DNA from 4 places in the Vibrio misgurnus genome. Region 3 is predicted to be linked to each of the others. Evidence: predicted binding sites of a transcription regulator. Region 3 holds the regulator's gene; each other region holds the start of a gene.
The links. Region 3 encodes PurR, which represses purine synthesis genes. Its sites were predicted from a motif close to TNANGNAAACGTTTNCNTNA; they were not measured.

Region 1: the regulator PurR is predicted to act here: its motif matches at 1,961-1,980, upstream of OOK74_RS11855 (formate--tetrahydrofolate ligase).
Region 2: the regulator PurR is predicted to act here: its motif matches at 4,041-4,060, upstream of OOK74_RS04735 (inosine/guanosine kinase).
Region 4: the regulator PurR is predicted to act here: its motif matches at 6,233-6,252, upstream of OOK74_RS03035 (NCS2 family permease).

What each region holds. Positions count from the first base shown of each region.
Region 1 is NZ_CP113242.1:102,151-110,464, forward strand. Features, by position in the region: gene OOK74_RS11850 (helix-turn-helix domain-containing protein) at 1-82, shown strand, start outside; gene OOK74_RS11855 (formate--tetrahydrofolate ligase) at 183-1,931, opposite strand; gene mscL (large-conductance mechanosensitive channel protein MscL) at 2,414-2,824, opposite strand; gene yjjG (pyrimidine 5'-nucleotidase) at 3,109-3,783, shown strand; gene OOK74_RS11870 (glycosyl hydrolase family 18 protein) at 3,894-6,512, opposite strand; cyclic di-GMP riboswitch class I at 6,565-6,656, opposite strand; gene phnX (phosphonoacetaldehyde hydrolase) at 7,099-7,911, opposite strand; gene OOK74_RS11880 (aspartate aminotransferase family protein) at 7,921-8,314, opposite strand, start outside.
Region 2 is NZ_CP113241.1:978,046-986,359, forward strand. Features, by position in the region: gene OOK74_RS04710 (chalcone isomerase family protein) at 1-88, shown strand, start outside; gene OOK74_RS04715 (DUF3833 domain-containing protein) at 85-612, shown strand; gene purB (adenylosuccinate lyase) at 690-2,060, opposite strand; gene hflD (high frequency lysogenization protein HflD) at 2,118-2,735, opposite strand; gene mnmA (tRNA 2-thiouridine(34) synthase MnmA) at 2,759-3,871, opposite strand; gene OOK74_RS04735 (inosine/guanosine kinase) at 4,136-5,440, shown strand; gene OOK74_RS04740 (H-NS family histone-like protein) at 5,504-5,920, opposite strand; lysine riboswitch at 6,336-6,518, shown strand; gene OOK74_RS04745 (Na+/H+ antiporter NhaC family protein) at 6,634-8,235, shown strand.
Region 3 is NZ_CP113241.1:1,403,965-1,412,278, reverse strand. Features, by position in the region: gene glgC (glucose-1-phosphate adenylyltransferase) at 1-475, shown strand, start outside; gene glgA (glycogen synthase GlgA) at 477-1,931, shown strand; gene OOK74_RS06610 (alpha/beta fold hydrolase) at 2,096-2,902, shown strand; gene OOK74_RS06605 (TfoX/Sxy family DNA transformation protein) at 3,056-3,643, opposite strand; cyclic di-GMP riboswitch class I at 3,758-3,843, opposite strand; gene purR (HTH-type transcriptional repressor PurR) at 4,002-5,012, opposite strand; gene elyC (envelope biogenesis factor ElyC) at 5,417-6,232, opposite strand; gene cmoM (tRNA uridine 5-oxyacetic acid(34) methyltransferase CmoM) at 6,349-7,146, shown strand; gene mukF (chromosome partition protein MukF) at 7,143-8,314, shown strand, end outside.
Region 4 is NZ_CP113241.1:639,342-647,655, forward strand. Features, by position in the region: gene OOK74_RS03010 (DUF2884 family protein) at 1-650, shown strand, start outside; gene OOK74_RS03015 (sodium-dependent transporter) at 853-2,208, shown strand; gene rimK (30S ribosomal protein S6--L-glutamate ligase) at 2,337-3,242, opposite strand; gene OOK74_RS03025 (ATP-dependent zinc protease family protein) at 3,239-3,682, opposite strand; gene OOK74_RS03030 (aminoacyl-histidine dipeptidase) at 3,917-5,389, opposite strand; gene vcdP (small protein VcdP) at 5,850-5,939, shown strand; gene OOK74_RS03035 (NCS2 family permease) at 6,281-7,573, shown strand; gene gpt (xanthine phosphoribosyltransferase) at 7,609-8,073, shown strand; gene frsA (esterase FrsA) at 8,180-8,314, shown strand, end outside.

The sequences.
Region 1 (8,314 bases), on a different replicon from region 3:
AGAAACACCTAGTCAGACGCGTGAGCGCGCAGAGAGGTATCAATCTGCTGCTGTAGTCAAACCATGGGGCATGACAGTTTAAGGTATCATACGAGATATTGTTTTTCTCAAGCAGCCATGCCCAGAGGGCATGGCATCATATATACAAGTTAGTGTGCATAGTCAGTCGGCGTGCGGGTGGATTAACTCAAACCGACAATATTGCCATCGAGATCGAGATCCAGCGCCATAAAGGCGGGCTTTTCTGGCAATCCCGGCATGGTCATTACATTGCCACACAATGCGTAGATAAATTCTGCCCCTGCACATAAGCGCAGTTCTCGGATCGGTACTATAAAATCGCGAGGTGCACCTTTGATCTGTGGCTCGGTCGAGATGGACAGTGGGGTTTTGGCTAAGCAGACGGCCAGTTTGTCAAACCCTTGTGCTTGCAGCTGGGCTAATTGTTGCGCTGCTTTATCGCTGAGAGCAATCTTGGCCGCGCCATAGCCTTTGCTGGCAACCGCTTTAAGTTTTTCATCCAATGGCATCGCGGCATCATACAACGGAGTAAATGACATGGGTGTTTGGCACTGTTCAACCACTTTTTCGGCTAGCAAGCGAGTACCTTCGCCGCCGAGAGCAAATCCTTCGGAAATTGCCACTGAGACATGATTGGGTAGCGCGGTAATCCATTGTTCTAACTGTTGCAACTCTTGCGCGCAATCTTGTGGGAAGCGGTTGATGGCTACCACGGCAGGGACACCATATTGACTAACGTTATCAATATGCCATTTAAGATTGGCAAAGCCGGCCTGTAATGCCGCGCTATCTGGGCGGAATAGTGAATCTGGCAGCGCTTGACCGGGACGTAAATCGTACAGGCCAGAGTTGGCTTTCAGCCCGCGCAGGGTAGCGACAATCACTGCGCAATCTGGATGTTTACCCGAAGCTTTCGCCTTAATATTACAAGCTTTTTCAAAGCCCATATCTGAGCCAAAGCCGCCTTCGGTGACGGTATAATCCGCCAAGCGAGTGGCGATTTCATCAGCAATGATCGATGAGTTGCCATGGGCAATATTGGCAAACGGGCCGGCGTGGATCAGGGTTGGTACCCCTTCTAAAGTTTGCATCAACGTGGGTTCAATCGCTTCTTTCATGCTGACAGCCATCGCACCTGCCACTTGTAAATCTTCCGTGGTGATAGGTTGATTATCGAGATCATAAGCCAGTACCACGTTGCCGATCCGACGGCGTAAATCGCGCAGATCGGAGGCAAGAGCCAGAATCGCCATTAATTCTGATGCGGCAGAAATATCAAAGCCATCTTCACGCTCAAACCCGTTAATGGTTTTGCCGGTTTCGTTACGTCCGACAGTGACCATGCGTAGAGCTCGATCGTTATGATCCATCACTCGTTTCCATACCACCCGATGTGGGTCGATACGCAGCGCTTGCATGCCGGTGCGCTGCTCAAAATCTTGATAACCGAGGCGCTGCTCATGGTAAATTCGCGCATCAAGCGCGGCGGCGGCTAGGTTGTGCGCCGCCGTTACCGCATGAATATCGCCGGTTAAATGTAAATTGAGCTCTTCCATTGGGGCAACTTGGGAATAACCACCGCCCGCCGCGCCACCTTTGACGCCAAAAATAGGGCCCATCGACGGCTGGCGAATACAGGTCATCACTGAGTGATTAAGCTTCGCTAGCCCTTGGGCCAAGCCAATCGTGGTGACGGTTTTGCCTTCACCCAGTGGGGTAGGGGTAATTGCGGTGACCAAAATCAGTTTGCCTTGCGGTTGGTTGGCTAATCGTTGTAGACAGCGCAGTGATACTTTGGCTTTATATCGACCGTGGCTTTGGTATTCTTCGGCCAATAAACCGGCTTGGTTGGCGATGCTATCGATTGGTGCTAGTGATGTTGCGCGGCAAATTTCAATATCTGGCAGCATAAAACCCTCATCGGAAGTGGTTATTGTGGTGAGGCAAACGTTTGCGCGCAGATCATAACGATAAAATATGGCTTGTAAAGGGGATTGTGCAGCCAAATCTGCGTGTGAGAGGGATTGTAAAGGATTGCTGATTTTGATCAATTGCAGCACGTGTTTTTCGCGCATTTTTAAGATGTTAGGTAAGCAGCGTGGTGGGTACGCGGCAAGATGAGCCTGATGTTTATTCCCTACTTGAAGCTGCAGTGATGTTGGCTAGGTTGGTTCACCCCAGTCAGATAGTTTGTCTATGCTCATGGGAACTCACTCACTTGCCGCCTACCTGCAACGCCAAGTGGTTTGGGTATAGTGAGCAATAAAAATAGCGTTGACGATCAACGTCGACGCTATTTTTGCAAGTCGGCGAGTGGGATAAATTAAGCGAGCCACAGAAATAATCGAATTTGTTTCTGGGTTGGCTTGGATCCTACCGGTGAAAAACGAGTTTATTTATCTTGCTGTGCTTTTAATAAATCACGGATTTCGGAGAGTAGTTGCTGATCTGGGGTCGGCGCTGGTGCAGCTTTGGGGGCCTCTTCTTCCTTACGTTTCAAACTATTGATCGCTTTTAGCCCCATGAAAATCGCAAACGCAATAATGGTAAAGTCGACCACGGTTTGAATAAATTTACCGTAGGCAATGACCACCGCCGGTGCATCACCTTGGGCCGCGAGCAGTACCATACTGAGGTCGCTAAAATTCACCCCACCTAAAATAATACCAATCGGCGGCATAATAATATCGGCCACAAACGATGAGACGATTTTGCCAAATGCAGCACCAATAATGATACCCACTGCCATATCAATCACATTGCCGCGCGATGCAAACGCTTTGAACTCTTTGAGTAAGCTCATGAGATTCCCTCCAAACTTGAATGAGATGTTAATATTAGGATGCAACGCGATCAGGAAAACCGAGTGGTTTTGTGCTGTCTGTTACCTTATCAAGCTTAGAAGTGCTTCAAGATTCTTGCCATTTGATAGTGAAAATTTTTTGTAAATCAACTGTTAATCTTAAGTGAGGCAACCATCTCACTTATGGTTGATCATTTGATGCGATGGCGCACCCGTATTCATTCTAGCTAAAAAACACTACACTGGCGGCGACTACACTGGCGGCAAAGAGTTGGGAGAGCCTTATGCAGTACGATTGGATTTTATTTGATGCCGATGACACCTTGTTTGATTTTGATGCGTTTAAAGGGATGCAACTGATGTTTGCCCGTAAAGGTGTGCAGTTTACTGAGCTGGACTTTCAGCAATACCAAGCGGTCAATCAGCCGTTGTGGGTCGAATACCAAAACGGCGAGATCACCGCCGACCAGCTTAAAGAGACCCGTTTTGCCAGCTGGGCCGCTAAGCTAGAGACAACCACCGCAGAACTTAACCGCGCATTTTTACAAGCGATGGCCGATATTTGCACTTTACTGCCCGGAGCGATGGAACTGATGCAAGCGCTGCAGGGTAAGACTCGCTTGGGCATTATTACCAACGGCTTTACTGAGCTACAAGCGGTGCGCTTAAGCAAAACTGGCATGAGTCACTTTTTTGAGCACATTGTGATTTCCGAGCAAGTTGGGGTCGCCAAACCGGATGCCGGGATTTTTGCCCATGCTTTGCATCAAATGGGCAATCCGGATAAAAAGCGTGTTTTGATGGTAGGGGATAATCCGCATTCAGATATTTTAGGTGGTTTGAATTTTGGTATTGAGACTTGCTGGTTGAATGTACATCAGCAGCCTAAACCGGAAGGGATTGTGCCGCATTATGAAGTTGCTTCGCTCGATGAGCTGAGAAAGATTTTGTTGGCTTAACCAGATCTGGGTGAGGTTGATAGTCAGTATGTTAAAGCAATGGTCATAAAAGAGGAGCGCATTTTGCGCTCCTTAATCTGTGACTGCATCTGTAGCTGTGACGCGGTCAATTAATTACATGATGCTTGACCAATGTTGACCCATACATCGGCAGTGCCTGGTTCATCACCTTGTGTCCACCATTTTGCTTGCCAACGCGAGCCATTATGGTTGGTTTGATCGGTGCCGCTATAAGCAATACCCGCCGACCATGGTAACTCAACGTTAGACACGAGTTGCCATGCTTCATTGCTCGGTGTCGGCTCAGAGCCTTGTACCCACCATTTGGCGGTGTAAACTAAACCATTGTGACTAATCGTTTCGTTGGTATACACAGTCGATGCATTCCATGCTGGATAGTTACCGGCATTAGGATCGGTCACTGCGCATTGGTCGTCGCCGGTTCCGCCATCTTCAATATTTTTCACCTGCACTTGAGTGGCCGCCGTAGCTGACGCTTCACCATCATTCACGGTAACTTCAATTGTGAATTGAGTATCGGCATCGACCTCTGGTGCGCTAAGGGTTACTGAACTTTCATGACCACCATCCAGTAGCACAAACTCACTTGGAATACTCCATGTGTAAGCTAGGGTGTCGCCATCAGCATCATACGCGTTGGCAGTCAGGGTAAACTGCGCTTGCTCATTGACATAAGTGACAGGAGATAGCGTCACGGTTGGCGCTTGATTACTCGCCGCAGCTTGGTTGGTGATCACCACGCTGTCAGTCGAGGAGGCCCCTTTCGGATCCGTTACGCTAAGGGTAAAGGTGTACGCCTGATCGATCTCTGTGGCAGGAACCTCAATGCTGGCTTGCGCGGTATGATTATTAGAGATGGTCAGTGGATTACCGCCGGTTTGTGCCCAATGGAAAGTCAGCGTTTCACCTTCAGGATCGCTAGACTGTGAACCATCTAATGTAACAGTGATTGGACCGGTAACCGTTTTATCCGCGCCGGCACGAGCAATTGGTGCTCGGTTTTCTGGTTCAGTTGAACCATCACCATGGCCTAAACCTTCATGCATGGCATTGAGTAAATCACCATTATCTGCATCCATCTCCCAGTGGAAGATACCGCCCATACCTTGCTGCATCACATATTGAGCTTTGGCTTTGATTGAGCGTGGATCATCGTAGGTGATCAAATCACCGGTTGAGGCTTTAAACAGGTACGGCGCTTCAGCCGCTTGGTCATAACCGTATTCAAATCCTTGACTTGCACCGTGGTTATTGACGATATCGCGATAATCCACCACGCCATTTTCCCAAGTGCCTTTAATTGGGCCAGTCGCAACGCCAGTAAATGGATTACCATTGGTGTAGTTGTGTACACCGGTCCAACCACGTCCATAAGCGGCTGCGCCAATCACCAGTTTTTCCGCTGGAACACCTTGTTCTAGTAACAGCTCGACACCGCGCGAAGCGTAGTATTTGGATGCCGATTCGGCGCTGTTGACGCTAGACTGATGTAGTCCGGTTTGATGGTTTAATACGCTGTTATCCCAAGCTCCATAGAAGTCGTAAGACATCATATAGATGTTATCAAGGTATTTAGCCGCTTCAGCATAATCAACCACTGCCAGCTTATCGTAACCGACGTTAATCGCTGAAGTGAGCTCATAGTAGCGGCCATTTTTGCTGCCCAGCTCATCAAGCATGGTACGTAACTCTTTAAGAATTGTTACATACAGCTCACCATCGCGCTCTTTATCGCCAAGATTTGGGTTAGCACCGCCACCGCCTGGGAATTCGAAGTCAATATCGACCCCATCGAAAAATTTCCAAGTTTCGAGGTATTCACGGACTGAGGCAACGAAGGTATGTCGTTTCGCATCGTCGTGCATCAGGAAGAACGGATCAGACAGCGTCCAACCGCCAATCGATGGCAGAATTTTTAGATCGGGATTGGCTTTTTTCGCCGCCATCATTTGTCCAAAGTTGCCTTTGTAGGGAGCAGACCAACCTTCAACACCAAGTTGTGGTTTTTGAATTGCTGCCCATGGGTCGTGGATTGCCACTTTAAAATCGTCACGGCCAGCACAGGCGCTTTGCAGTGCTTGGAAAGATCCATCGATAGTTTTGAGCGAGTCATTGATGCCATCGCCGCCACAGATTGGCACAAAACCGTAAAGAATGCGGTTTAGGTTAGCGGTCGGTACTTTATCCATCGGATAATTACGGCCATAAACTCCCCACTCAACAAAGTAGGTACCGACAATTTTGCCCGATTGATTCTGGTATGGTTGGTTGTTTTCAGTCCAAATGGTCGACATGGGTTCTAAATGGCTGCCATCGGTATCGGCAATGGTGAGCAACTGGGTCTCTGAGCGACTGGTGCCGTCTTGGTTTTCCAGCTCCACCGCCATATTATAGCGGCCACCTTTACTCATTTTAAACACCGCTCGGTTGGCGGAGGCTGCACCTTCCCAAACCACTTGATCATCGAGCAAAATCCGCGCGGTTTGCGCTGCATCGCCAGACCATACATCCCAAGTGACTTCAATGCTGATCTCATCATGTACCGCTTTAACCAGCTTTTCATAAGCGACTTGCGATTGATCAACTTCGACTAGTGCGTAAGTGTAATCGCCCCAGCCTAAGGTTGGTTTACCCGGCGCAGCAGCGAATACGCTGGCGCTGGTGAGCGCCGTTAAAATAGACAGGGAGAGCATAGATTGTTTAAGCATAAACATAACCTTGATGATTAACCCATAAGATCATCAAAACAACCATTGGTTGATTTGCAACCCCGCTACCATAGAGTGCAATAAGCACTCGACAGGCCGGAAGCTTTGCGTCTCATCTTTTCAGATGATTTGCCAAATGGATATGATTGATAAACAACAAACATAGACAACGGCTTAACAGTGAGTCCGCTAGTTTATGTGTAAAAAATGCTTTTTTAAGCGTTGGTTATGATCGCACAATCAAACCAAGCCAAAAGTCGCTGCGGATTATCGCCGTTGCAAAGCCATAGATACAAACGATTTGCTGTGATACTTATTCAAAAAAACGGAAGTGGTTGATGAACTTTTCGTTGAATAATAACTGCGTCGAATAATCGTGATGTGAATAGTTTTTTCTCTAGGTAGGAGTTAACACTACGGCATCATTTCTGCTATGGCTAAGCAGTTTGTTTTTACACCGTTAGTTTGAGCGTGAGGGCGTGGGTGAGTGATATCTGCGCCGTGTATTGGGGCAAAAAACCTGCCGTAGCAGGTTTCTGAGTCAGAGTGTGAATGGCTTCATTCGACCATTGACCGCACAGCGAGTTTAAGGTTGCTCACCGGCTAAGAGTCGGCGTTCAATGTCGGCTAGGGCGGCTGGTAAATCGGCAATTGTATCAATTAAGTAGTGAGGTTTACCTAGTTGCAATTTAGCGCTGGCGCGTTCACGGGCCGCTTGTAGCGTTGCCGCGTCGGCATTTTGATACTCTTCGAGGGTTAACCCGGCCTCGTTGCCCGACAGCAGTAAACCCACTGTCCACATGCCGGCATTGTGGCCTTCTTCAATACCTGGCAGCGCATCATCGACTTTGACGCAAGCGCGCACATTGGTTACCCCAAGTTCAATTACATTTTTCAGTGCCATAAAGGGGGCTGGTCGGCCGCCTTGCGCTAAGTCATCCGTTGCGACCACATAATCTGGGTGATAACCGTAATCGGCCGCGACCGGGATCAACACATCCATGACTGGACGTGGGTAGCCAGTGCAAGATCCAATCTTAATGCCTTGCTTTTTCAGTTGATTAACCACCTCTAACGCGTGTGGGATCGGCGCTGCGTGATCGGCGACTTTAGCGATTTGCAACGGCATAAAGGCGGCATAAATCGCATCAATATCGCTGGCATCCATGGCACGACCGAATTGATTTTGCCAACGCTCGGCAACGCTCGGTAGTTTGCCAACTGCTTCAATGTGCTGCCATTTACCCAGCCCCATTGGCTCGCGTGCTTCATCAAGGCTGATCGCAAAATCAAAACCTTGTTTGAACGCTTCAACAAAAATCGAGGTTGGCGCAAAGGATCCAAAATCAACAATGGTGCCAGCCCAATCAAAAATAACCGCTTGAATCGGAGAGTGCATAGTGTTTCCTTAATGTGAATAACCCATTTGCTGGCTTACGGCGAGCAAAGCGGAGTGCAAAATATCCAGAGCTTTATCCAGCTCTTGACGGGTGATAATTAAAGGCGGACTGAGTTGCAGAACGTTGCCTTGCGAAACTTTAAAACTGAGCCCATGGGCTAAGCAGTGGTAGAGCACCGCTTCGGCTGCTTGGTGTGCGCGCTGCTTAGTGTGGCGATCGGTCACTAGTTCCAGCCCCCACAGCAAACCGATGCCACGCACATCGCCAATTAAGGCAAACTGTTGCTGCAGCGTAGTCAGGCGTTGGCGTAGGTAAGCACTGTCGGCTTGTACTTTGCCGAGCAGATTTTGCTGCTCAATCACTTCAATGGTGGCTAATGCCGCGGCGCAGCCAAGTGGGCTT
Region 2 (8,314 bases), 430 kb from region 3:
TAATGATGCTTTTCTCTCGATCTGGTTATCACCACAAACTGAATATTTAATGCTACGCAATCAATTAATAGGAGTTAATCGACAATGAAACTCTGGAAAAGTGGTTTACTGCTGACTTTAGGTTGGCTGTGGGGCTGCTCGGCAGATATTCATGAATATCGCGCTGCCACACCTAAATTTGATCTATTTAATTATTTTTTAGGTACGACTCATGCGTGGGGAATGGTACAAGATTATACCAATAAGCAAACCCGACGTTTTACCGTAACGATTGAAGGCCGAGTGGAAAATGATCAACTGATCCTGGTGGAGGACTTTGTCTTTGATGATGGCGAAATGGATCAGCGGATCTGGACGATTAGTCGGACTGGAGCTGATCAGTACCAAGGCCATGCCGATGATATCGTCGGGGCTGCTCGCGGGGAAGAAGTTGGTAATGCGTTGCGCTGGCAATATGATTTTATGCTGAAACGCAACAGTAGCGAAGTATTGGTCCACTTTGATGATTGGTTGTATCGACAAGATGAAAAGCGGCTATTCAATTTAACCAAAATTCGCAAATTTGGCTTTGAGGTTGGGCGAATAACGCTATTTTTTGAAAAGCAGGAGTAAAATCAGTCACACTGAGATTTAAAAACAAGGGGAGCCTCGCGGCTCCCCTTGGTCATTTGTTTTCTCTGGTATTCAGATCACAGCTGATCGGTCATTTCAATCGCATAGCCAATGTAGCTGGCTGGAGTCATCGCTTGCAGACGCGCTTTTTCTTCAGCAGGGAGTGCTAAACCATCGATAAATTGACGCATCGCTTCGCCATCGACTCGCTTGCCACGAGTCAGCTCTTTCAGCTTCTCATAAGGCTTTTCAATGCCATAGCGGCGCATCACGGTTTGAATTGGCTCGGCCAGAACTTCCCAGTTGTGATCAAGCTCTGCCAATAGCGCAGCGCGGTTCACTTCCAGTTTGCTGATGCCTTTTAGGGTTGAGGTGTACGCGATAATGGCATAACCGACACCGACACCTAGGTTACGCAGTACGGTAGAGTCAGTCAGGTCACGCTGCCAACGAGAGATTGGCAGTTTTTGCGCTAAATGGGTAAATACCGCATTGGCGAGTCCCAAGTTGCCTTCTGAGTTTTCAAAATCAATCGGGTTGACTTTGTGTGGCATGGTTGAAGAGCCAATTTCACCTGCAATGGTTCTTTGTTTGAAGTGGCCTAAGGCAATGTAACCCCAAATATCACGATCAAAATCGATTAAGATGGTATTAAAACGGCCCACCGCTTCAAACAGTTCGGCAATATAATCATGTGGCTCAATTTGCGTGGTGTACGGATTCCAATCTACCCCTAGTGATTGGGTGATAAACTGTTCGCTGAATTGGTGCCAATCTACCGCTGGGTAAGCAGAAAGGTGTGCGTTGTAGTTACCCACTGCGCCATTGATTTTAGCCAGAATTTCTACATTAGCGATCTGCTTGTATTGGCGCTCCATACGGTAAGCCACGTTGGCCATCTCTTTACCCATGGTCGAAGGCGATGCCGGTTGCCCGTGAGTGCGAGAAAGCAGTGGAATGTCGCGGTACTCTTCGGCCAGTTTGCGAATCGCATCAATCACGTTGCGAATTTCTGGTAGGATCACGGTATCACGCGCTTCTTTAAGCATTAACGCGTGCGATGTGTTGTTAATATCTTCTGAAGTACAAGCAAAATGGATGAACTCATTGACCGCATGCAGCTCAGGCATTGCTGCCACTTTCTCTTTCAGGAAGTATTCCACCGCTTTCACATCGTGGTTGGTGGTGCGTTCAATCTCTTTGATACGCAGTGCATCCGTCTCACTGAAATTGGCGGCAATCGCATCAAGGAATTGGTTAGCTTCGGCACTGAATGCAGGCACTTCTGCGATTTCGGCAGTGGCAGCAAGTTTTTGTAACCAGCGGATTTCTACGATAGTGCGGTACTTGAGGAGACCAAATTCACTGAAGATACTGCGTAACGCAATCGTTTTACTTCCGTAGCGGCCATCGACCGGTGAAACAGCAGTCAATGCTGACAGTTCCATGTTCTTCTCCTGAATAGTGAGTTAAAGGTGTGAGTAATTCGAATAGGGGGTCATCACTTAGATTCGCGCTAACAAAATCTGCGCCTGTTCGATCATTTTTTTGCGACCAAAAATCAGGTGACGACGACGTCCACCAACCTGACGCCACAATACTGCGCAGCGGATCCCTGATAACAGTAGCGCACGTACTTTGTGCTGGTTAGTGGTGAGCTGTAACACCGATGGGGTGCCGGTGACTTGAATGCGCGGCCCGATCGGGCTTATTACATCGAGATAAATGCTGGCAAGGTTACTGATCATCTGATCATCAAATAAGTCAAAATGCTCAAGCTGACGCTCGATCATTTGAATGCGGTCACCCAGTTGGTTCATCGTATCGCGACGGCCACTTAACTTACGTTCAAGTGCCATCAGGCTGATCAAATAACGCGTAATTTCGCTACCTGCGGGCGTGCTATCAATACCTTTGACGAGACACGCCAAGCCGAGTTTGAGTTGATGTTCATGGCCGAACACGGCCAGAGTATTACTTGGGTTAGTGCAGGTAATAGCTTTTAGCGAAGTTGCAAACGCATCAGGATCACAATGGCCATTTTTGGCGATCTGTTGAACCAATGTCACTGCTTGGCACAGGCCAGCAAAAGCGAGGGTACGATCGTAAATTGCGTTAGCCACGTAAATCTCCTAAAAATTGACTATCAAATGCGCTGTTCAATAATACCGCCACCAAGGCAGACATCATCTTGATAAAATACCGCCGATTGTCCCGGAGTGACCGCCACTTGTGGTTGGTCAAACATCACTTTTATCTGATCATCACTGAGTGGGATAATGGTGCAAGCAATGTCGGTTTGGCGATAACGCGTTTTGACGCTGCAACGCAGTGGCTCGGTGATCGGCATGCGGTTAACCCAATGCAGTTGCGAAGCAATCAAACCCTGCGATTGCAATAGTGGATGATCGGCACCTTGTACCGCAATCAATACATTGCGCTTGAGATCTTTGTCTGCCACATACCATGGCTGCTCACTACACTCTTTCATTCCACCAATATGCAGACCTTTACGCTGTCCGAGCGTGTGATACATCAAACCTTGATGTTCGCCAATCACTTTACCTTCCGGAGTCTCAATTTTACCTGGTTGAGCCGGTAAATAGCGAGCTAAGAAGTCGGTAAACTTGCGCTCACCGATAAAACAGATCCCAGTCGAATCTTTCTTTTTCGCGGTGATCAGCCCTTGTTCTTCGGCAATGCGGCGTACTTCCGGTTTTTCCAGATCGCCGACAGGGAACAGGCTGCGCGCTACCTGCTCATGACTGAGTGTATAAAGGAAGTAACTTTGATCTTTATTGCTGTCTAAGCCGCGCAGCATTTGTGGTTTTTCACCTGCAGACGGGAAGGTGCGTCGCACATAGTGGCCCATCGCGATGTAATCGGCATCAAGCACTTCATCAGCAAATTCTAAGAAGGCTTTAAATTTGATCTCTTTATTGCACAGAATATCTGGGTTAGGAGTACGGCCTGCTTTATATTCGGCCAAGAAGTACTCAAACACGTTATCCCAATATTCGGCTGCAAAGTTAATGGTATGCAGTGGAATGTTGAGCTTATCGCACACCGCCTGAGCATCGGCTAAATCTTCTGCTGCAGTGCAATATTCTTCGTTATCGTCTTCTTCCCAGTTTTTCATAAACAGGCCTTCCACTTGGTAACCCTGCTGTTTGAGAAGATAGGCTGAAACAGAGGAATCAACCCCTCCAGACATACCGACAATCACTTTTTTTTGGCTGTTTGCGTGCTCTACAGACATCACTTATCTACCACTCAATTAACTTGGAGCAAGATTCTAACAGAAAGAATTTTTCGAGGACAGATCCGCGACCGCAATCACACTTCACTGGCATTGGTTACAATGCTACTAACTCATTGAATCTCTTGTGCTACCAGTGCTATTGAAAAGTTTTCAAATAAAAACCACACGGAGCAAACGTTTGCTATTTTTTCCTCAGTTGCTGCACTACCAGCAGCACGGTAGAATCGGCGCTCTTTTTCTCCTTGACCTCAAGTAACCTTTATGAAATTTCCTGGCCAACGCAAATCTAAGCATTATTTTCCAGTTCATGCGCGTGACCCTTTGGTCATTCAAGCGCAAGAAAATAAGAAGATGACGCGCACGCATATTATCGGTATTGATCAAACTCTGGTGGATATTGAGGCCAAGGTTGATTCAGCTCTGATCGAGCGTTATGGCTTGAGTAAAGGGCATTCATTAGTGATTGATGATCAGACGGCAGAAGCGCTGTATAACGAATTAAAACATCATGGTTTAATTACTAATGAGTATGCGGGTGGTACCATCGGCAATACGCTACATAACTACTCTGTATTGGCTGATGATCGTTCGACGTTACTTGGGGTAATGAGCCAGGATATTAAAATTGGCAGTTATGGCTATCGTTATTTGTGCAACACTTCTAGTCGTGTGGATCTTAACTATTTACAAGGTGTTGATGGTGCTATCGGTCGCTGTTTTGCGTTGATCACCGAAGAGGGTGAACGCACTTTCGCGATCAGCGAAGGGCAAATGAACCAATTACGCCCAGAAAATATTCCAGAAAAAATATTTGCCAGTGCCTCCGCTTTAGTGATTACTGCTTATTTAGTGCGCTGTAAATCTGGCGATCCGATGCCAGAGGCGACCATGCGTGCCATTGAGTATGCAAAAAAACATGATGTGCCAGTGGTATTAACTTTAGGTACAAAATTTGTAATTCAAGATGATCCACAATTTTGGCAAGAATTTTTACGTGAACATGTCACTGTAGTGGCGATGAACGAGGACGAGGCTTTAGCACTCACCGGTGAAAGTGATCCGCTAGCCGCTTCAGATAAGGCCTTGGATTGGGTCGATTTAGTGCTGTGTACGGCTGGGCCTGTGGGTTTATTTATGGCCGGATACACGGAAGATTCCGCGAAACGTCAAACCTCGTTACCATTATTACCGGGTTCAGTGGCAGAATTTAACCGCTATGAATTTAGTCGCCCAGTGCGTAAAGAGAGTTGTATCAATCCTATTCGGGTTTATTCGCACATTTCGCCGTATATGGGTGGACCAGAGAAGATAAAAAATACTAATGGTGCTGGAGATGCAGCATTATCAGCTTTATTACACGATATGGCGGCCAATAAATATCATAAAGAAAATGTGCCTAACTCGAGCAAGCATCAACATGAATTTTTGACTTATTCTTCTTTTTCTCAGGTGTGTAAATATTCTAACCGTGCGAGTTATGAAGTATTGGCACAACATTCTCCTCGTTTATCGCGCGGGCTTCCTGAGCGTGAAGATAGCCTCGAAGAGGCGTATTGGGAACGATAATAAAAAAGGCTCCATTTCGGAGCCTTTTTTATAACTAAATGCTTTGGAATAGTTACTTTGCAATTAAATAGCAAAAACGTCCAAAGATTTACCCGCATCGAGTGCTTTTTGAATCGCTAAAGGTGTGCGACCTTGGCCTGTCCAAGTTTTCTCTTCACCATTAGTGTCGATATACTTGTATTTAGCAGGACGAGGTGCGCGTTTGCCTTTGCTGCTTTTGGCTTTCATTTTGGTTTCGCCAGACAGCGCAGAAATAAGCGCTTCTAGGTCAATGCCATCTTTTGCCATTTGTTCTGCAATCGCTGCTAATTTCGCATCTTGCTCAGCACGAGCTGCCATTTCTTCCGCTTCAGCTTCTTTACGCTCTTGAACGACGGTCGTTAATTTATCTAACGCTTCTTCAAGTTGCTCAAAAGTTAGCTCGCGTGCATAAGCACGTAGGCTACGAATATTTAATAAAGTCTTAGTGATTTCCGACATTACCATTTCCTGTTCACAAATTGGATACGAGTTAATATTAAACCTAGCTTATTATTCTGACAAGTTATTCGCTGTAAATAATAATTCAAAATAGTAAGAAAGTAAAAATATAAAAATTATTGAGTAAAAGAAGGTAAAGAACCGTCGTCGCTGTGATTTGTTGATCATCGATTATGCATATAAACATGGTTGCCTGATACTTATCACACCAGTAAATAATATATATGCGATATATCCAGCCTCCGGTTTTTTTTATGAAACGAGTCTCTAATAAGTGATTGATTTGCGAGCCGTAACACGAATTTTTCCACGCGAAAGCTAGTTGCATTGCGATTTTTGTTCAGTAAAATAACCACTACCTAATGCGAAAAGCATCTTTGAATGAGCCAAATGAATGGGTCTGATAAGATGGGGGTTTCGCCGTAGAGGCGCGATTACGAAGAGTATCCACAATTGGGGTGATGCCAATCAATGGTGGAGAAAGGCGTTGTCGCCGAAGTCAACTTGCCGATCACAGCAGTTGGCTGGGGTTGCATCAAATAGGTGTAACACTGCCATAGTCTATATTTTTGTTAAACTATGGAGCGCTACTGTAGGGTTGGGTGAAGTGTTCGCTTCCCTTTCGCTTAGTTCAACATAAATTAAGTGGACATGAAGTCGCTTAATTTGTCTGCAGTAGATCTCTAACCATTTTTTACTGGTTTAGGAAGATCATGAATTTAATCGATTTTGCTTCTTCGCCACTCTCTGTTTTACCACCACTGGTAGCATTGAGTCTGGCTATTATTACTCGTCGCGTACTCCTGTCACTCGGAGTGGGTATTTTCTTAGGTGCTTTACTGTTAGCGGATTATGCGCTCGGCCAATCAGCACAATATATTGCGACTCGAGTCGGCAGTGTATTTATCGAAGATGGTGCGATTAATGCGTGGAATATGAGCATTGTTGGCTTTTTACTGCTGCTGGGCATGATGACCGCTTTATTGACCCTGTCGGGCGGGACGCATGCTTTTGCTCAGTGGGCTCAAGTTCGAGTAAAAAGTAAACGCGGCTCTCAATTATTGGCGGCATTTTTAGGCGTATTCATTTTTGTGGATGACTACTTTAATAGCCTCGCGGTGGGGTCAATTTCTCGCCCAGTGACGGACCGTTTCTACGTTTCTCGCGCCAAATTAGCTTATATCCTAGACTCTACTGCCGCGCCGATGTGTGTTGTGATGCCCGCCTCAAGTTGGGGTGCTTACATTATGACCATTATTGGCGGTATTTTGGTGGCGCACGGGATCGAAGAGTATTCTGCGTTAGGTGCCTATCTACGTTTAGTACCGATGAACTTCTATGCGATCTTTGCGTTGCTGATGGTATTTGTTGTGGTGTGGTTCAAAATCGACGTTGGCCAGATGCGCAAACATGAAATTGCAGCCTCTCAAGGACGGGGATTTGATGAAGATCCGAGTACCGATGCGCCATCGGCTCATCAACTTAATGAAGAGCTCGATATTGAACAAAGCCCGCGTGGCAGTGTATTAGATCTGGTATTGCCGATTGTGTTTTTAGTAGTGGCGACGATCAGTGCCATGATTTGGACTGGCGCGAGCGCGTTAACTGAAAGTGGCAAACCATTTGATATTTTTGGTGCTTTTGAAAATACCGATGTAGGTACCTCACTGGTTTATGGTGGCCTAGTCGGTTTGGCGATGGCGTTTATTACTGTACTACGTCAAAAGCTGCCAGTTAAGCAAGTGGCCAATACCTTGTGGATCGGCGCAAAATCGATGTTTGGTGCGATTTTGATCCTCATCTTTGCATGGACGATTGGTTCGGTGATTGGTGATATGAAAACCGGTACTTATCTCTCTTCATTGGTGCAAGGCAACATTCAACCTTACTGGTTACCGGTGATTCTGTTTGTTCTGTCTGGTGCGATGGCATTCTCGACCGGAACATCATGGGGCACATTTGGTATTATGCTGCCGATTGCGGGTGATATGGCTGGTGCAACCGATGTGGCCTTAATGCTACCGATGTTGGGTGCGGTATTAGCCGGATCGGTATTTGGTGATCACTGCTCGCCGATTTCAGATACGACCATTTTGTCATCGACGGGTGCACGCTGTCACCATATCGATCACGTTGCTACTCAGTTGCCTTACGCATTAGCGGTGGCTTTAGTTTCTGCGATTGGTTATGTGGTACTCGGTATCTTCGCTTCATTGTGGTTGGCGTTAGCGGCGGCATCGGTCAGCTTTGTGTTGATCTGCTTAGTTCTTACTGTACTCTCGAAAACCAAATTGAGTAAGCAAGTGTCGGTATAATCGACTTAATTCGCTTGTGTTACGAGGAGGTCGGTGGACCTCCTTTTTTGTACATAAAAAACGTACTATTAAAAAATAA
Region 3 (8,314 bases):
GGAGAAAGGGTCGGCCTATTGGCGTGATGTGGGTACCATTGAGTCTTATTGGTCAGCGCATATGGATCTGCTCGACAAAGATCCCTCTTTCTCTTTGTATAACCGTCATTGGCCATTGCATACTTATTATCCACCACTACCGCCTGTCACCTTGGTGGATGTCAACGAGAAGAAAAATAAAGTAACCGACAGCTTGCTTTCGGGAGGTTGCTATATCCAAGGTGCGACGATTTACAAATCGGTACTCGGCTTTCGCTGTAATATAGCCGCTGGCTCTTTGATTAGTGAATCGGTGATCTTGGGTGATGTAAAAATTGGCGCGGGATGTATGATTAAGCGCGCGATTATCGATAAGAATGTCGAAATTGCCCCCGGAACCATTATTGGTGAAGATTTGGAATTGGATAGAAAACGCTTCCACGTTTCCGATGAGGGGATAGTGGTGATTGAAAAAGGCAGTAAGGTAGGATTTTAGAATGGAACAGCTCAACGTTTGGTTTACCGTTTCAGAAGTACAGGGGCTGGTAAAAAGTGGTGGCTTGGCCGATGTCGCGAAAGCATTACCACAGGCGTTGAAAGCGTTACATCAGCAGGTGGCCATTGCGCTGCCTGCTTATCGCGCAGTGCCGGGCCGGGAAGATGCAGAGCTGGTGCTGGACACTGAGCTCACCCATTGGCCGCATACTCAATATCGAGTGCTGAAATGTGATGTGGAAGGTATCCCGGTCTATTTATTCGATTGTCCCGCTTATTTTGACCGCCCAGCGTTGTATGCGGAGAGTAATCAGGCGTACGCCGATAACGGTGAACGGTTTGGTTTTTTCTGTGCCGCGTGTTTGGATGTATTGCCTAAGTTAGGCATCCAGCCGGATATTATTCACGCTAATGATTGGCATACCGGCTTAGTTCCGTTCTTGCTGAAAACCCGTTATCGCTATGACCCCTTTTTTGAGCGGGTCAAAAGTGTGCTGACAATACACAATGCCATGTTCAAAGGGATTTTTTCTTATCATCAGTTGGAAATTATTCCTGAGTTAAATTTATCGGGAATGGAGTTTTTACAATATGGCTATGACCACGTCAGCATGCTGCGTGCCGGAATTGCCTTTGCGGATAAGATTAATGCGGTTAGCCCCAATTATGCCTCTGAGTTGTTAACTTCGCTGGGAGCGCATGGATTAGTGGATGATTTTGTACGCCGAGCGCGCGATTTACATGGCATAGTCAATGGTTGCGATTATCGTGAATGGAACCCTCGTAACGATCACTATCTACCGGTAACTTATAGTGAAGATCCTGATTCAATGCGCCAAGGTAAGGCTTTGTGTAAACAAGCCTTACAAGCTGAGCTGCATTTACCGGTGAGCGATGTGCCTCTATTTGGTATGGTGTGTCGACTTACCCACCAAAAGGGCTTTCACTACCTGTTACCCATTTTAGAGCCTTTTTTGCGTAACCGTGTCCAAGTGGTCATCGTTGGGACTGGCGAGCCAGAGGTTGCCGCTCGGCTGAGTAAGTTGGCGCATCAACATCGAGATCAATTGGCTTTTGTTGAAACTTATAGTGAACGTTTAGCGCACTGGGTTGAAGCTGGCTCTGATTTTTTCTTAATGCCTTCAGAGTTTGAGGCTTGTGGACTGAATCAGATCTACAGTATGGCTTATGGCACGCTGCCGATTGTACGAGAAGTCGGTGGGTTAAAAGATACGGTCAACGATTACGATAAATTCCCAGAGCAGGCGACTGGTTTTAGTTATCAAGAGCCGACAGCGGAAGCTTTGCTAATTACTATGCAGCGGGCATTGCTGTTTTATTTGCAGCAACCAGCAGAGATGAGCAAAGTGCAACAACGTGCGATGCTGCAAAACTTCAGTTGGCAAGTATCAGCTCAAGACTATATCAAGATGTATCAGTTAGCGCGATTTGGTTAACTGAAATTGGAAAACTCGCAAGGTACTACCTTCCAAGGCACTGTTTAGTGCCTTGATTTTTTAATGCTTTAGTTTTTTATGCTGAGACAACAGTTTCTTACAACTCGCCTGATGCCCAGCTCGCAGATTATGCTAGTCTTGGCCTGCATTATAAAGAGGTGCCAATGACGACGATTGCCGAAAAAGTGCTATTTCATAAAACGTATCACCATCCTACCAGCCATGAGTGGGTGGTTTTTGTGCATGGCGCAGGGGGCAGCTCTGCGATCTGGTTTAAGCAAATCAAAGCTTATCGTCAGCATTTCAATTTATTGTTGATTGACTTGCGTGGGCACGGGAAATCGAATCCCTTACTGAAAGGCTGGATTGCCAATCGTTACACTTTCAAAAGTGTGACACTGGATGTATTGCGCGTGCTTGATCACCTGAAAATTCAGTCGGCGCATTTTGTTGGTATGTCGCTCGGTACCATCATAGTGCGTAATCTGGCTGAGCTTGCCACTCATCGTGTTAACTCGATGGTGCTGGGTGGGGCAGTCACGCGGCTCAATACTCGTTCACAAGTGCTGGTTAAGCTTGGGCATTGGAGCAAACATATCATCCCTTACATGTGGTTATATCGACTGTTTGCTTACGTTGTGATGCCACAGCGTAGCCAAAAAGAGTCACGTCATCTATTTATTCGTGAAGCGCAAAAACTGTGTCAAAAAGAGTTTAAACGTTGGTTCACTTTAACCGCTGAAGTTAATCCTTTGATGCGTTATTTCCGTGACCGTGAATTGCCAATCCCCACCTTATATCTGATGGGTGAGAAAGATTACATGTTCATTCATCCGGTTAAAGAGATGGTGGCGCTGCACACACAAAGTGAGCTGTACGAGATCCCCAATTGTGGGCATGTGTGTAATGTTGAGCAGCCGGAGCTGTTCAATCAGCATTCAATCGAGTTTATTCAGCGTCAGATCCGTTAAGCGCGGCATTTAGCCCTAGCTGATCACGATAACGGCGGCCGGTATACCGATGAGTGATTGAGCAATAAAAAACCCGCGCCATGATTGGCGCGGGTTGGGTATTTATGTCGCGAACTCTGTGCTTGACGCGGTGAGTGTTATCATCACACTAATCTAGAGATGGCTTAACAGCTCATCACGGCGCTGCTGTGGGATCACCGACCAGTGTTTACCTTCAATTGCGCCTTCTAAGGCCCACAGCAACTCTAAGCTCACCTCGGCAGTATGAGTACGCTGAATGGCTTTATAGGCAGCGACAGAGCCGTTGGATTGGAGAGAGGCGACCGTTTCAATGCCGGCTTTCTTGAGCATTCTTTCGGTCGCTAAACGCAGGTTAGGCAGATCTTTTAAACGGTCAGGTTTGGTTTGGGCTTGCGTTTCACGCTCTGCTTTAGCCACATCAAGCGCGGTATGAGCTTCAGTTAGAATTGAGGCTGGATCACTCCAGCAATTGTCAGGCAGAGCGTAATACTTGGTCACGACAGGGAAGCCACGTTTTTTGTAAACGTATGGGGCATAACCTTGTTGTTTGAATTTTTCAATCGAGGCTTCATCGGCACGGATGTGCAGCGTATCGTTGACCACAAGTGCAAACATTGTATCGTCGACAAAAATACCAAAGCCACCAAACATTGAACGAGATTTCACACGTCCTAGCTGCTCAAAGAGCCGCATTGAATCTTTTAATACTGGTTTATCCATGCTGTTAGTCTCGGAGTATTGTTACCTACGCCACCAAATCAGGCCCGAGAAAATTAGCAAAAACATGCAGCCAAGGTGTCAATAATCAGTCAACAGCCTGTATGCATTTTTGCCATCGGCAACCCCGCTACCTACCAAGTTGTTGGTTTAGGCCGGAGGCTTTGCGTCCCACTCTTTCAAATGGTTTGCCCTGTGCGTGACATTCTTCCTGATAAAAATCAGTCATTCTTAGCGCATTCTCACAGTTTAATGTTTCAATTATGAGAATACGCAGAACTAATCCTACTCTTTCTATATGAGGTTTGTCAGATTTATGTGACAAGCTTTCAAATATAGATGGTGTGAATTTTCAAGTAAGTTAGGATTTTGTCAAGTCTTTTACGGTATCCCGTTCGACAATTTCAGGATGCATTTCAAAAATTCGCCGTTCATGCTCTTTATCTTTAATCCGTTCCAGTAAGATTTCGAACGCATTTTTACCTACGCGGCGTTTCGGTTGGTGCACCGTGGTTAATGGCGGCGAGAAATACTCGGCCAATTCAATATTGTCGTAGCCAATCACCGACATATCTTCTGGCACGCGGATCCCTTTTTGCTGTAAGCGACTGATGAGACCTAACGCCATCGTGTCATTAAAGCAAAATACAGCACTGGGGCGTTTATCCATCGCGATGATCTTATCGGCCGCTAGCACCGCAGTATCACACTCAAAGTTGCCTTCTAAAATCCAATCTTGATTGATGGGTAAATTGGCCTCTGCCATTGCGCGGCGAAAACCTTGAATACGCTCTTGGCAGGCCGCCTTGATGAAATGACCACTTAAGCAAGCAATGTCGCGGTGTCCGTGCTCAATCAGATACTTGGTCGCCAGATAGCCACCTTCTTCTGAGTTATCAATGATCTTATCCGCATTGGAAGTTTCAGGCCCCCAGTCCATGATCACTTTCGGAATGTCTTTATGCACATCCAGCATGGCTTGTAGTTCTTGGGTGAGATCAGAGCACATCACCAAAATACCATCGACCCGCTTTTCGGCGAGCATCCGAATGTAATCTCGCTGTTTTTCATAAATGCCGCCAGTGTTACATAGGATCAAGGTATAACCTTGGCGGTAACAGTAGCTTTCCACCCCATCGATCACTTCAGAGAAGAAGAGATTGGTCGATTGAGTCACTAACATGCCGATCGTGCGTGTGGTATTACACTTTAAACTGCGTGCCACAGCACTTGGTGCGTAGTTAAGTTGTTGCACCGCTTCCATCACTTTTTCTTGGGTGGTTTCTGCCACAAAGCGAGTTTTGTTGATCACGTGGGAAACGGTGGTGGTTGACACACCAGCAAGGCGCGCCACATCTTTTATCGTAGCCATAGAGTGTTCCTATCGATGACTGCTGATGTCAGCGAATGTTATTGGTGAATTAAATCAGCAGGTAAGGCGAGATTGAGCAAGCTATGATACTTGGAGTGCGAGTCACCACACATAACGTATCTTGGGCGTAACAATCATGATGCCTAAAGTAATAAAATACAAAAACCGCCGAAAAACAGCGGTTTACAATCATATTGGTTTTATCATTTGCGGGTGAATTTTAGACTGCGCCGCCAGCAACTGCAATCAAATTCATTCATCAAACGGTAACTTATTTCTGAATTGATAGGTCTAGCAGTGATAGCTTATTGACCTTGTACCTTAAATCAATCCGCAATCGCAACAGGATAGCGAATGTGCACTATCGCTGTTGCGAGTCGAACAGACTAAGGCATAACCGGTGGTTAATCGGCCAGCGTGACATTGACCGGTTTCGTTTCAGGTGCAGGACTGGCATCACCCACCACGCTATCGCGTAGCGTTTGCCACAGTAGCCCTAAGCTTTCGTACCAAAATAGCTCAGTTTGTTCAAGATAGCGTGATTTTGGAATGTACTTGTCCCAAGGCTGAATAATATTCAGATGACCTAAGTAATTGGTCGGTGCCGCAATCGGGGTTAGACCTGCTGATTGAAATTCGCGCATGGCGCGTTTCATGTGGCTGGCCGATGTTACTAATACCATACGCTTTTGCTGCACAAATGCCGCTGCTTGGCGCGCTTCTTCCCAGGTATCTTTGGCGGTTTCCAGCAAAATAATATCGGATTTGGGTACGCCAAGCGCGAGGGCGACTCGCGCCATCATCCGCGCGTGGCTGACTTCACTGCCGCCGGCATAGCCGGAGAGAATTAATTTGGAACCTGGGTACATGCGGTAAATACGAATACCTTCACTTAAGCGCATTAATGCCGCGCGAGTGAGTTCCGAGGTCGGTGGTATATCATCATCCACAACATGACCATTGCCGAGCACCATTATGTAATCGAGCGAGCCTTCGACCGGTAAAAAGGCGGTGTAAGCGCGCTCAAGTGGCATTAATAAACGAGTGGCAACCGGTTGAAAGGAGACCAGAAACAATCCAGAGAGTGAGAATAAAACCACCAGACAGCCAGTTTTGCGTTTGGCAGTGAACATGATCAGCATCAAGCCGAGAAAACCAAGGATCAGCAGCGCTGGCAATGGCATCAACAGCGAAGAAAAAATTTTTTTCAGCTCAAACATAGTGAAAACAGTCCGAAAAAACAGCACTTGAATATAAAAAGAGTCGAAGCCTCTTTATTCCTGCTATTCCTGTGACAGAATAGCGGGCACGATGGATTATCATAACTCAAGCTACTGTGACTGAAGACCGTAATTTCGACAATATTGCCCACAAATTTGCAAAAAATATTTACGGCTCTGACAAAGGCGAGATCCGCCAAGTCATTGTTTGGGAAGATTTGCAGCAATTACTCGCTCAATTCAATGCATCAAATGCACCTTTGCACATATTGGATGCAGGGGGAGGCTTGGCGCAACTTTCGCAAAAAATCGCTCGGCTTGGTCATCACGTCACTTTATGTGATCTTTCTTCACAAATGTTGCAATTGGCTGAGCAAGAGATTGCCAACCAAGGCCTGCGTGAGCAGTATCGGTTGGTTCACTCATCGGTGCAGACCATTCAACAGCATCTTAGCGAACCGGTTGATGTGTTGTTATTTCATGCGGTGATGGAGTGGCTGGCCGATCCTAAGCCTGCGTTACAAAACGTGTTGGCACAAGTTAAACCCGGTGGTATGGCATCGGTGATGTTTTACAACTATCACGGTTTAGTTTACAAGAATGCGGTGTGTGGCAACATTCCACACGTGCTAGAAGATATGCCACACCGTAAACGATTCAAATTACAACCGCAGCAAGGCTTACGCCCTGAAGAGGTCTACCAATGGATCGAACAGGCGGGGTTTGAGATCTGCGGAAAATCCGGTATTCGCTGTTTCAGTGATTACATCGGCAACATGAAAAACATGGGCGAATATCAGTATGAGGATTTGCTCGCACTGGAGCGCAAATTCTGCCGTCAGGAGCCTTACCTCTCATTGGGCCGATACATTCATGTATGGGCTCAGAAAAAACAAGAACAGGAAATACAATGAGTGAGTTTACTCAGGATACTGTGCAAAAACCGATCGACGAATTGGTCAGTTGGGTCAAACAGTATGACTTCTCATTGAATCTACCGACTGAGCGCTTGGCATTTTTGCTGGCGATAGCGGTGCTCGGTAACGAAAGATTTGATGAAGAGCTCGGCGAAGGGGAACTGCACGATGCATTTGCGATAGTCACACGCATGTTTGCAGAGTCGGGCGAAGCTTCTGCTTTTCGAGCCAATAATGCGATTAATGATCTGGTTAAGCAGCGACTACTGAGCCGCTTTACCAGCGAAATGACCGAAGGCGCGAGCCTGTATCGGTTAACGCCTTTAGCGATCGGTATCTCCGATTACTACGTGCGGCATCGTCAATTTTCCAAACTCAAGTTATCGATCCAGCTCTCGATGGTGGCCGATGAAATGGCCAAAGCGTTGCAATCGGCGCAGCAGGGCGGCAATGCGGCACACTGGCGCAAAAACGTGTTTGGGGTGCTCAAATATTCGGTCAGTGAAATTTTTGACCGCATCGATCTCAACCAGCGAGTGATGGATGAGCAGCAACAGTCGGTCAAACAGCAGATCGCCGAGCTGTTAAATAAAGATTGGCGCGATGCGATCAACAACTGTGAAGCCTTGCTGTCGGAAACCTCGGCGACGTTGCGAGAGCTGCAAGATACTCTGCAAGCGGCGGGCGATGAGTTGCAAACCCAAATTCTTGATCTCCAAGAGTGCGTGTATGGCAATTTGGAATTGGACTTTATCGAAGAGACGCTGTTTGCGTTGCAGATGAAGCTCGATCGGATTACCAGTTGGGGACAGCAGGCGATCGATCTTTGGATCGGCTACGACCGCCACGTGCATAAGTTTATTCGTACCGCGATTGACATGGATCAGAATCGGGCGTTTAGCCAGCGCCTGCGTCAATCGTTGAGCGACTATTTTGAACAGCCTTGGTACCTCACTTACGCTGAGGCCGAACGTTTATCGGATCTGCGTGATGAGACTCTGGCGCTACGTGATGATGAAGTCACCGGCCAAGTGCCTACCGAGGTGGAATACCAACCACTGCAACAAGTGAATGACGAATTGGCTGAGCGAATTAGCCATATGCTGAAAGTGCATAAAGAGCAGGGCAGCGCGCTGGATTTAGCCCAGGTACTTCGCGACTACTT
Region 4 (8,314 bases), 760 kb from region 3:
ATTCGCAGCGTATTGCCATTTTACGTAGCAGTCATGATCAAGCGGTGCTAGATCAGCAAAACCATCTTGCGATTCAAGGTAAGAAAATAAATCTCACTGCCGAGCAGCAAGCTGCGCTGGCAGATTACCGTGTTCAGCTAACTCGCCTGCAACCTAAAGCACAGCACTGGGCTGATCAAGCACTGGTGCAGGCTAATCAATGGGTAGATGAAATCGCTAATTCTTTAGACGCACCACAAGCGTTCGACAACGTCAAACAAGCGATGGCGAGCTTGTGGGTAGAGATGCAAGCTGAGTATTTAAAAGACGGTGAGTTGGTGGTACCTGCTGCCACATTTGATGCAATGCAGCAGCGTTGGCAGCAACAGTTTGCTCAGGCTCAAGTGGTGCTTAGCCAGCAGTTGTTTGCCAGTGCATTTACCGTGATGGCGAGCCACATGCAGCAAGAGGGTGGTTTAGATCTCAATCAACTGAGCAAAAAGATGGCGGATTTAAAAGGTAAATTAGATACCGAGTTAAAGGCGAGTCACTCAAGTTTTGCCCAGCAAGCAGGTGAGTGGTGTGAAACGCTGAATCAGTTAACGTTGCAAGAGCAGCAATTGCATCAAAAGATCCCCCAATTAAAGGGTTATCAAATCTTCAGCCTCTAAGCTAGCCACCCCAATCACATAGTTTTCCTATGTGATTGGGGACTCACTTACTTGCTGCCTATCTGCAATTCCAAGTTGTTTGGCTATAAATGCGCACTGAGTGGTGGTTTTTTAAGCGAATGATTCTATTGATGATTGAGTCGATGGTCACTTTGTATTAATGTACTAGTTAACTAGTGTGTTGTTATGGTGAAGCGTCGATATGACACAAACAAATTCTCGTGAGACATTCAGCTCTCGTCTTGGTTTTATTCTTGCGGCTGCAGGAGCCGCAGTGGGTTTAGGCAATATTTGGGGCTTTCCAACCCAAGCTGCCAGCAATGGTGGTGGTGCGTTCTTGTTGGTCTATCTGATTATGATCTTCGTGGTCGCCTTTCCAATGCTGGTGGTGGAAATGGCGATCGGTCGTTACGGCCAAGCCAATCCGGTTGATAGCATGCGCTCGTTAACCAGCAATCCAATCACTAAAAAAATGGGTGGCTTCGTTGGCTGGTTAGGGTTAAGTGTGCCGAGCGCGGTGTTAGCGTTTTACAGCATTGTTGGCGGCTGGATCATCTGTTTCTTGTTTGGAGCGATGGCTGATTTGCTTGGCTTGGCAAGTGCGAGTGCATGGTTAAAAGGTTTTAGTGTCGAGCGTAACCTGTTTGGCACTATCCTGTTCTATATGCTGACAATTTTGATTGTACAAGGTGGCGTAAAACAGGGTATTGAACGTTGGTCAACCCGTTTGATGCCGGCACTATTTGTGCTGTTTGCCGTGCTGTTTGTGTACATCATGACTCAGCAAGGTGCGATGGAAGGTTTGCAGCACTATTTGATTCCTGATTTTGACAAAGTGTGGGATCGCAAACTGATCTTAGCCGCGATGGGACAAGGCTTCTTCTCGTTAACCATTGGTGGCTGCTCGATGTTGATCTATGGCTCTTATTTGAGTAAGCAGGAAAACCTGCCCAAAATGGCCATGAGTGTGACTTTGGTGGATACTGCGATCGCTTTTATTGCTGGTCTTGTGGTGTTACCAGCAATGTTTGTGGCGATGAATAAAGGGGTTGAAATTTACGCTGCCGATGGCTCATTACTGAGCTCTGACACCTTAGTTTTTACCGTATTACCTTTGATGTTTGATAGCTTAGGTACCCTAGGTCAGATTTTTGCGATGGTGTTTTTCTTGCTGTTGACCATTGCCGCACTGACCTCTTCCATCTCAATGTTGGAGTGTCCAGTGGCTCTAGTCGGAGAGCGTTTTAATACGCGCCGTACGCCGACCAGTTGGGCCTTGGGTGGTTTGATTGCGCTGGTCAGTGTGGTGATCGTGTATAACTTTGGCGCACTGTTTGGCTTAGTCGCGATGTTTGCCACGCAATATCTGCAACCGACCGCGGCGTTGATGTTCTGTCTATTTGGTGGCTGGGTATGGCATCGTGATAGCAAAATGCAAGAGCTGCAAGCGGGTTTCCCTGAGCTGAAACAGAGCCTGTTTGGTAAAATTTGGCCTTGGTATGTGAAATTTGTCTGCCCAATTCTGGTCGCCACGGTGATTTGGGCTTCTTTTGGCTAAATATGTTGAGTGGATAAGTGTGCGGTTGGCGGGTTTGACTGGTGAGCCGCCCACTGAGCAAGATTGGAGTGTAGAGTGGGGAAACGTGCTTTCCCCACCATCAACTGGCGTGCTATCGGTAATTGTCGCTAGCCTCGGCCGCGAGTTTTAGTACTTTTGCTGGCGGCATTTTTCTCAATGAATTCGACGATCATTCCTGCGATATCTTTACCGGTTGCCGCTTCAATCCCTTCTAAGCCCGGTGAGGAGTTCACTTCCATTACCAGTGGTCCACGAGCTGAACGCAGTAAATCGACTCCGGCGACATTTAGCCCCATAATTTTGGCGGCATCAATCGCGGTTTTACGCTCTTGAGGGGTAATTTTGACCAATGACGCGGTACCTCCGCGGTGTAGATTGGAGCGAAACTCGCCATCAGCACCTTGGCGTTTCATCGCGGCAATCACTTTTCCACCGATCACAAAGCAGCGAATATCGGCACCGCCCGCTTCTTTAATGTACTCTTGCACCATAATATTGGCCTTGAGTCCCATAAAAGCCTCAATCACACTTTCGGCTGCGGTACGGGTTTCGGCTAACACCACACCAATGCCTTGCGTGCCTTCCAATAGTTTGATCACCACCGGTGCGCCGCCCACCATATCCAGTAAGTCTTTTACATCGTCAGGTTTGCTAGCAAAACCGGTGATCGGCATGCCAATGCCTCGGCGAGATAACAACTGCATCGAGCGTAATTTGTCGCGCGAGCGGGTGATGGCCACGGATTCATTGGCCGGATATACCCCCATCATTTCGAATTGGCGCAGTACCGCAGTACCGTAGAAGGTGACCGAGGCACCAATGCGCGGAATAATGGCATCAAAGCCGGCTAATTCTTCGCCCCGGTAATGAATTTCCGGTTTATCCGAATTGATATTCATATAACAGCGTAAAGCGTCAATCACGCGAACTTCATGGCCCCGCTGTTGGCATGCTTCAATCAAACGCTTGGTGGAATACAGTGCAGCGTTACGTGACAGAATACCAATTTTCATTTATTCGGTTCCTCGAAAGGGATTAAAAACGATTGTGTCGGATCAACGATGATTCGATGATGCATAGCGGTGCGGCCTAACAACATCCGAAATGCCATATTTTCCCGGTTGGTTAAGGTGATCTCAATTGGCCATGTTTGGCCTCCAAAACTTACCTCGGTACGGATCACATAGCGTTGTTCTTGGTGACCGCCAGAATCGCGCACACTGCGTTGATCAATCACCTCGGCTTCACATACATTGACCAGTTCAACATTATTCTGCATTGGGTGGATCCAAAAACGCACCCATGGCATCGATCCTTTGTCGAAGCGCTCGATTTTGAACGCGTGCAAGCAAGACGTTCGGGCTCCGGTATCAATTTTGGCTTTAATCCGTGCAATACCTAACCCCGGAAGGCTGAGTTCTTCACGCCATCCGACCAGCATTTTTTGTTTCATTGCAATGTCATTCGTTGGAGAAATGCAGATACTGCCAAGGACCAGCAGTAACCTCTAAACAACCTGCATTTGGCAAGTTATCGCTTGAAGAGAGTCTGGTGAATAACTCTGGGAAATTCAAGGGGGCGAACTCTAGCAGCTAACCTTAAATTCAAGCTAATGAATTTAATTTTCCTTCTCGATAAAAAACTTTGATAAAAACTCGCCGAGTGGTGGGGCTCGGCGAGTTTACGATTAAGCTTTAAGTGGAATTTTGCTCAATAAGGCAACCATTTGTTGCCAGAAGAGATCAACGCTAGCGATATTCACTTTCTCATCCGGTGAATGTGGGTATTTGATGGTTGGACCGAACGACAGCATATCCATATCAGGATACGGTTTTTTGAATAGCCCGCACTCAAGGCCAGCGTGGATCACCATGATATTTGGCTTATGGCCGTAAATGTCGTCATACATATCACGGAAAATACCCATGATTTCTGAATCTGCATCCGGTTTCCAACCTGGGTAAGCTCCGGAAAACTCTAGCTTAGCCTCGGCCAGTTGAGCGATAGAACTCAGCATACTTTCCACTTGCTGACGGCCTGAGTCGATTAACGAGCGGATCAAACAGAGCACTTTAATCGATGAGGCTTCAGTGGTGATCACTCCCAAATTGAGAGAGGTTTCCACTACACCGGGAATCTCATCACTCATGCGGATCACCCCATTAGGGCAGGCATTGAGTGCGGCAATTAAGCGTTGCTGGGTGTGAGTGGTTAGCGCTGGCTGGTGAAGTGGTTTACTTTCAAGCAAAGTGACGAGACTGGTTTCAACCTTGCCCAATTCCGCGTTGAGTTGCTCAGTGTAGGCGCGGAACAAGGTTTCTAATTCGCTGACCCGATTTTCTGGCAGTGCAACAGTGACAAAAGCTTCACGCGGGATTGCGTTACGCAGACTACCACCCCGCAATTCGACCAGACGCAGCTCTAACTGTTGCGCATATCCCGCTAAAAAGCGCGCCATCAGTTTATTGGCATTACCACGCCCAGTGTGAATATCACAACCGGAATGACCGCCTTTTAACCCTTTTACGATCAGTTGGAGGCCTACATAGCCGGCAGGAATCGCTTCACGTTCAATTGGGAAAGAGAATTCGGCGTTCACACCGCCCGCACAACCCATATAGACTTCGCCCTCTTGCTCAGAATCCGTGTTGAGCAAAATATCGCCTTCTAACCAGTTGGCTTGCAAGCCAAATGCGCCGGTCATTCCCGCTTCTTCATCAATCGTGAGTAGTACTTCAATCGGGCCGTGCGCAATATCCTTTGCAGCCAATACCGCAAGGCAAGAGGCCATCCCGATACCGTTATCAGCGCCTAAAGTGGTGCCTTTCGCTGTGACCCATTCGCCATCAATATAAGGCTGGATCGGATCTTGGTTGAAATCATGCTCGGTGTCTTCATTTTTCTGCGGCACCATATCAATATGCGCTTGCAGCACCACGCCTTTACGATTTTCCATACCTGCGGTGGCCGGTTTTTTTATTAATACGTTACCGGTTTCATCACGCTGTACCGTTAAACCTTGCTGGGTGGCCCACTTGATAATGTATTGAGCTAACGCTTCTTCGTGTTTTGAGGGGTGGGCAATGGCACAAATAGACGCGAAAAAAGGCCAAATAGGATTGGATGATAGTTGGCCGATCTCGGTTTGAAACTCAGACATGCATGACTCCTTTATAGTAATTTCCCGAATGTTTTCTGACCTGTGTTGAGCGATGGTCAAAAATGGGCTTGCAGGCTAGAACTTTTGCGCCACAGCATAGCACTGCACTGAGCCTTGGTGTAGGTGCAAGCGGAGATAAACCCCGTGTTTACCTGTTTATGATTCATTTTTTGCAATTAACGGCAGGTTGTTTGATGGGTAACTAGTGCATCTTTATGCATTAAAATAGAGTGTTAATTTCATAAATCTGTAATTTAATTACCTTAATGACTTGATGGAGATCAATAATTACAGCTTTTGTGATTTTAACCCCCATTTTTGTTGTAATTAAATTTCTTGGTGCTATATTTATGTACAACTTCGCTAGCGAAGAGTAAATGCTCAAAGGATGAGTCCGAGTTATCGCCTCCATGGAACCGAGAAATCAACGAGACAATTTTTGATTTTAATGGTGATAGTAATGAATAAAGGTTTATCGTCAGTAATGTTCTGGAATCAACACTCTGTATATACCAGTGACTTTGCATACCCTTGTAGTTTTGGCTATTGAGTCGTTTCGGCGACAGAGGTGTGATGCTCGCATCTCGAACAGGTTTTGTTCACCCCTAAATTAGAATTTATTGGCAACCACGTTTGGTTGATATGATTCACCGCCACCTCCTCTGAGGTGGCGTTTTTTTATTCGAAAATCCCCGTTTGATGTTGATCGCACTCTTTTGTGCAGTGCTGTGATTGGCTTTATCTTTGGCTTGAACTTTACCTATTTCGCTTAGAAAACCCGCGTATCAGCAGAATTGTGTGTGGAATTTGTGAGTTGATAACTCTATAATCGCCGCCAATCGTTTACGCAACCGTTTACTTTTTCACCTTTTACCTTTAAAGGATTCGAACATGCTGGAGAAGCTTTTTAAACTCAGTGAATATCGCACCAACGTGCGTACTGAAGTCCTAGCTGGGGTCACCACTTTCCTGACCATGGCCTACATTATTTTTGTTAACCCAGCAATTTTGTCGGATGCCGGCATGGATCGCGGTGCGGTATTTGTCGCGACCTGTTTAGCTGCGGCAATTGGCTGCTTTATCATGGGCTTTGTGGCCAATTACCCGATCGCACAAGCTCCAGGTATGGGGCTGAATGCTTTCTTTACTTACGGTGTTGTGTTGGGTATGGGTTACACTTGGCAGGTGGCTTTGGCTGCGGTGTTCTGCTCTGGTGTGCTGTTCATCCTATTGAGCTTATTCAAAATTCGTGAGTGGATTATCAACTCGATTCCTCATTCATTGCGAACTGGTATTTCGGCCGGTATTGGTCTGTTCTTAGCGTTCATTGCGTTAAAAAATGCTGGGATTGTGGTGGATAACCCAGCCACACTCGTTTCTCTAGGTGACATCACCTCATTAAATGCAGTACTGGCTTCGATTGGCTTCTTTTTGACGATTGGACTGGTCTATCGCGGTGTGAAAGGGGCGGTCATGATCGCTATTTTAGCGATTACTGGACTTGGTTTAGTGCTCGGTGATGTGCAATGGGGTGGAGTTATGTCCACGCCACCAAGTCTTGCACCGACTTTTATGGAACTGGATTTCTCTTCTGTTTTTGAATTAGGCATGATTTCTGTCGTTTTTGCCTTCTTGTTTGTGGATCTGTTTGATACTGCTGGCACCTTGGTGGGAGTGGCAACCAAAGCCGATCTGCTTGACAAAGATGGCAAAATTCCACGTTTGAACCGTGCGCTGTTAGCGGATTCCACCGCGACATCGGTTGGGGCATTGCTTGGCACCTCGAACACCACCTCTTATGTGGAAAGTGTTTCAGGGGTTGCGGTTGGCGGTCGTACGGGGTTAACCGCCGTGGTGGTTGGCATTTTATTCTTGCTTGCATTATTCTTCTCGCCACTTGCGGGTATGATCCCAGCGTATGCCACTGCCGGGGCGCTGTTCTATGTTGCTATTCTGATGATGTCAGGCTTAGTGAGCATTGATTGGCGCGATCTAACCGAAGCGGCGCCGACCGTGGTCACCTGTTTGGTTATGCCGTTGACTTTCTCGATTGCGGAAGGTATTTCACTGGGCTTTATTGCTTATGCGGCGATCAAACTCTTCAGTGGTCAAGGGCGCAGCGTATCTCTCAGCGTATGGGTAATGGCCGCCATTTTTGTCATTAAATACATACTGGCTGTATAACAAAACGTTATAAAAATTCAATTTAGGTTTATCACATGAGCAAAAAATTCGTTATCACTTGGGATAATATGCAGCATTACTGCCGTGAACTTGCACAGCGTCAAATGCCAGCAGAACAATGGAAAGGGATCTTGGGCGTTAGCCGTGGTGGTTTGGTTCCTGCCGCTATTCTGGCTCGTGAATTGGGGATCCGCTATGTCGATACCGTGTGTATCTCTAGCTATGATCACGATCACCAGCGGGATATGACTATCCTTAAAGCTCCAGAGCATGATGGCGAAGGATTCCTCATCGTGGATGACTTGGTGGATAGCGGTGATACTGCACGTAAAATTCGTGAAATGTACCCTAAAGCCAAATTTGTCACTGTGTGTGCCAAGCCTGCCGGTAAAGATCTGGTCGATGAATACGTAGTGGATATTCCGCAAGATACTTGGATTGAGCAGCCTTGGGACATGGTATTGTCCTATGTTGAACCGGTGAATCGTAAGCAAAAATAGTCTTTTTGTGTAGAATGCTAAAATGACCCTTTCAAGGGTCATTTTTTTTGACTAATGTTAGCCAACTTTAGCCCAACTTAGCGCAACGTCAGTATCGAGGCTTATCATGTCACCAGCGATCAGTAAAAATCTGTCAGAGACTCTGTTTCAAAACCACAAACAAGCCAAAGAGACCTCAGCTCTTACCCAGTATATGCCGAGCAGTTTAGAGCTGTTGCAGGCGCAGCGTGAGCAATCTGCT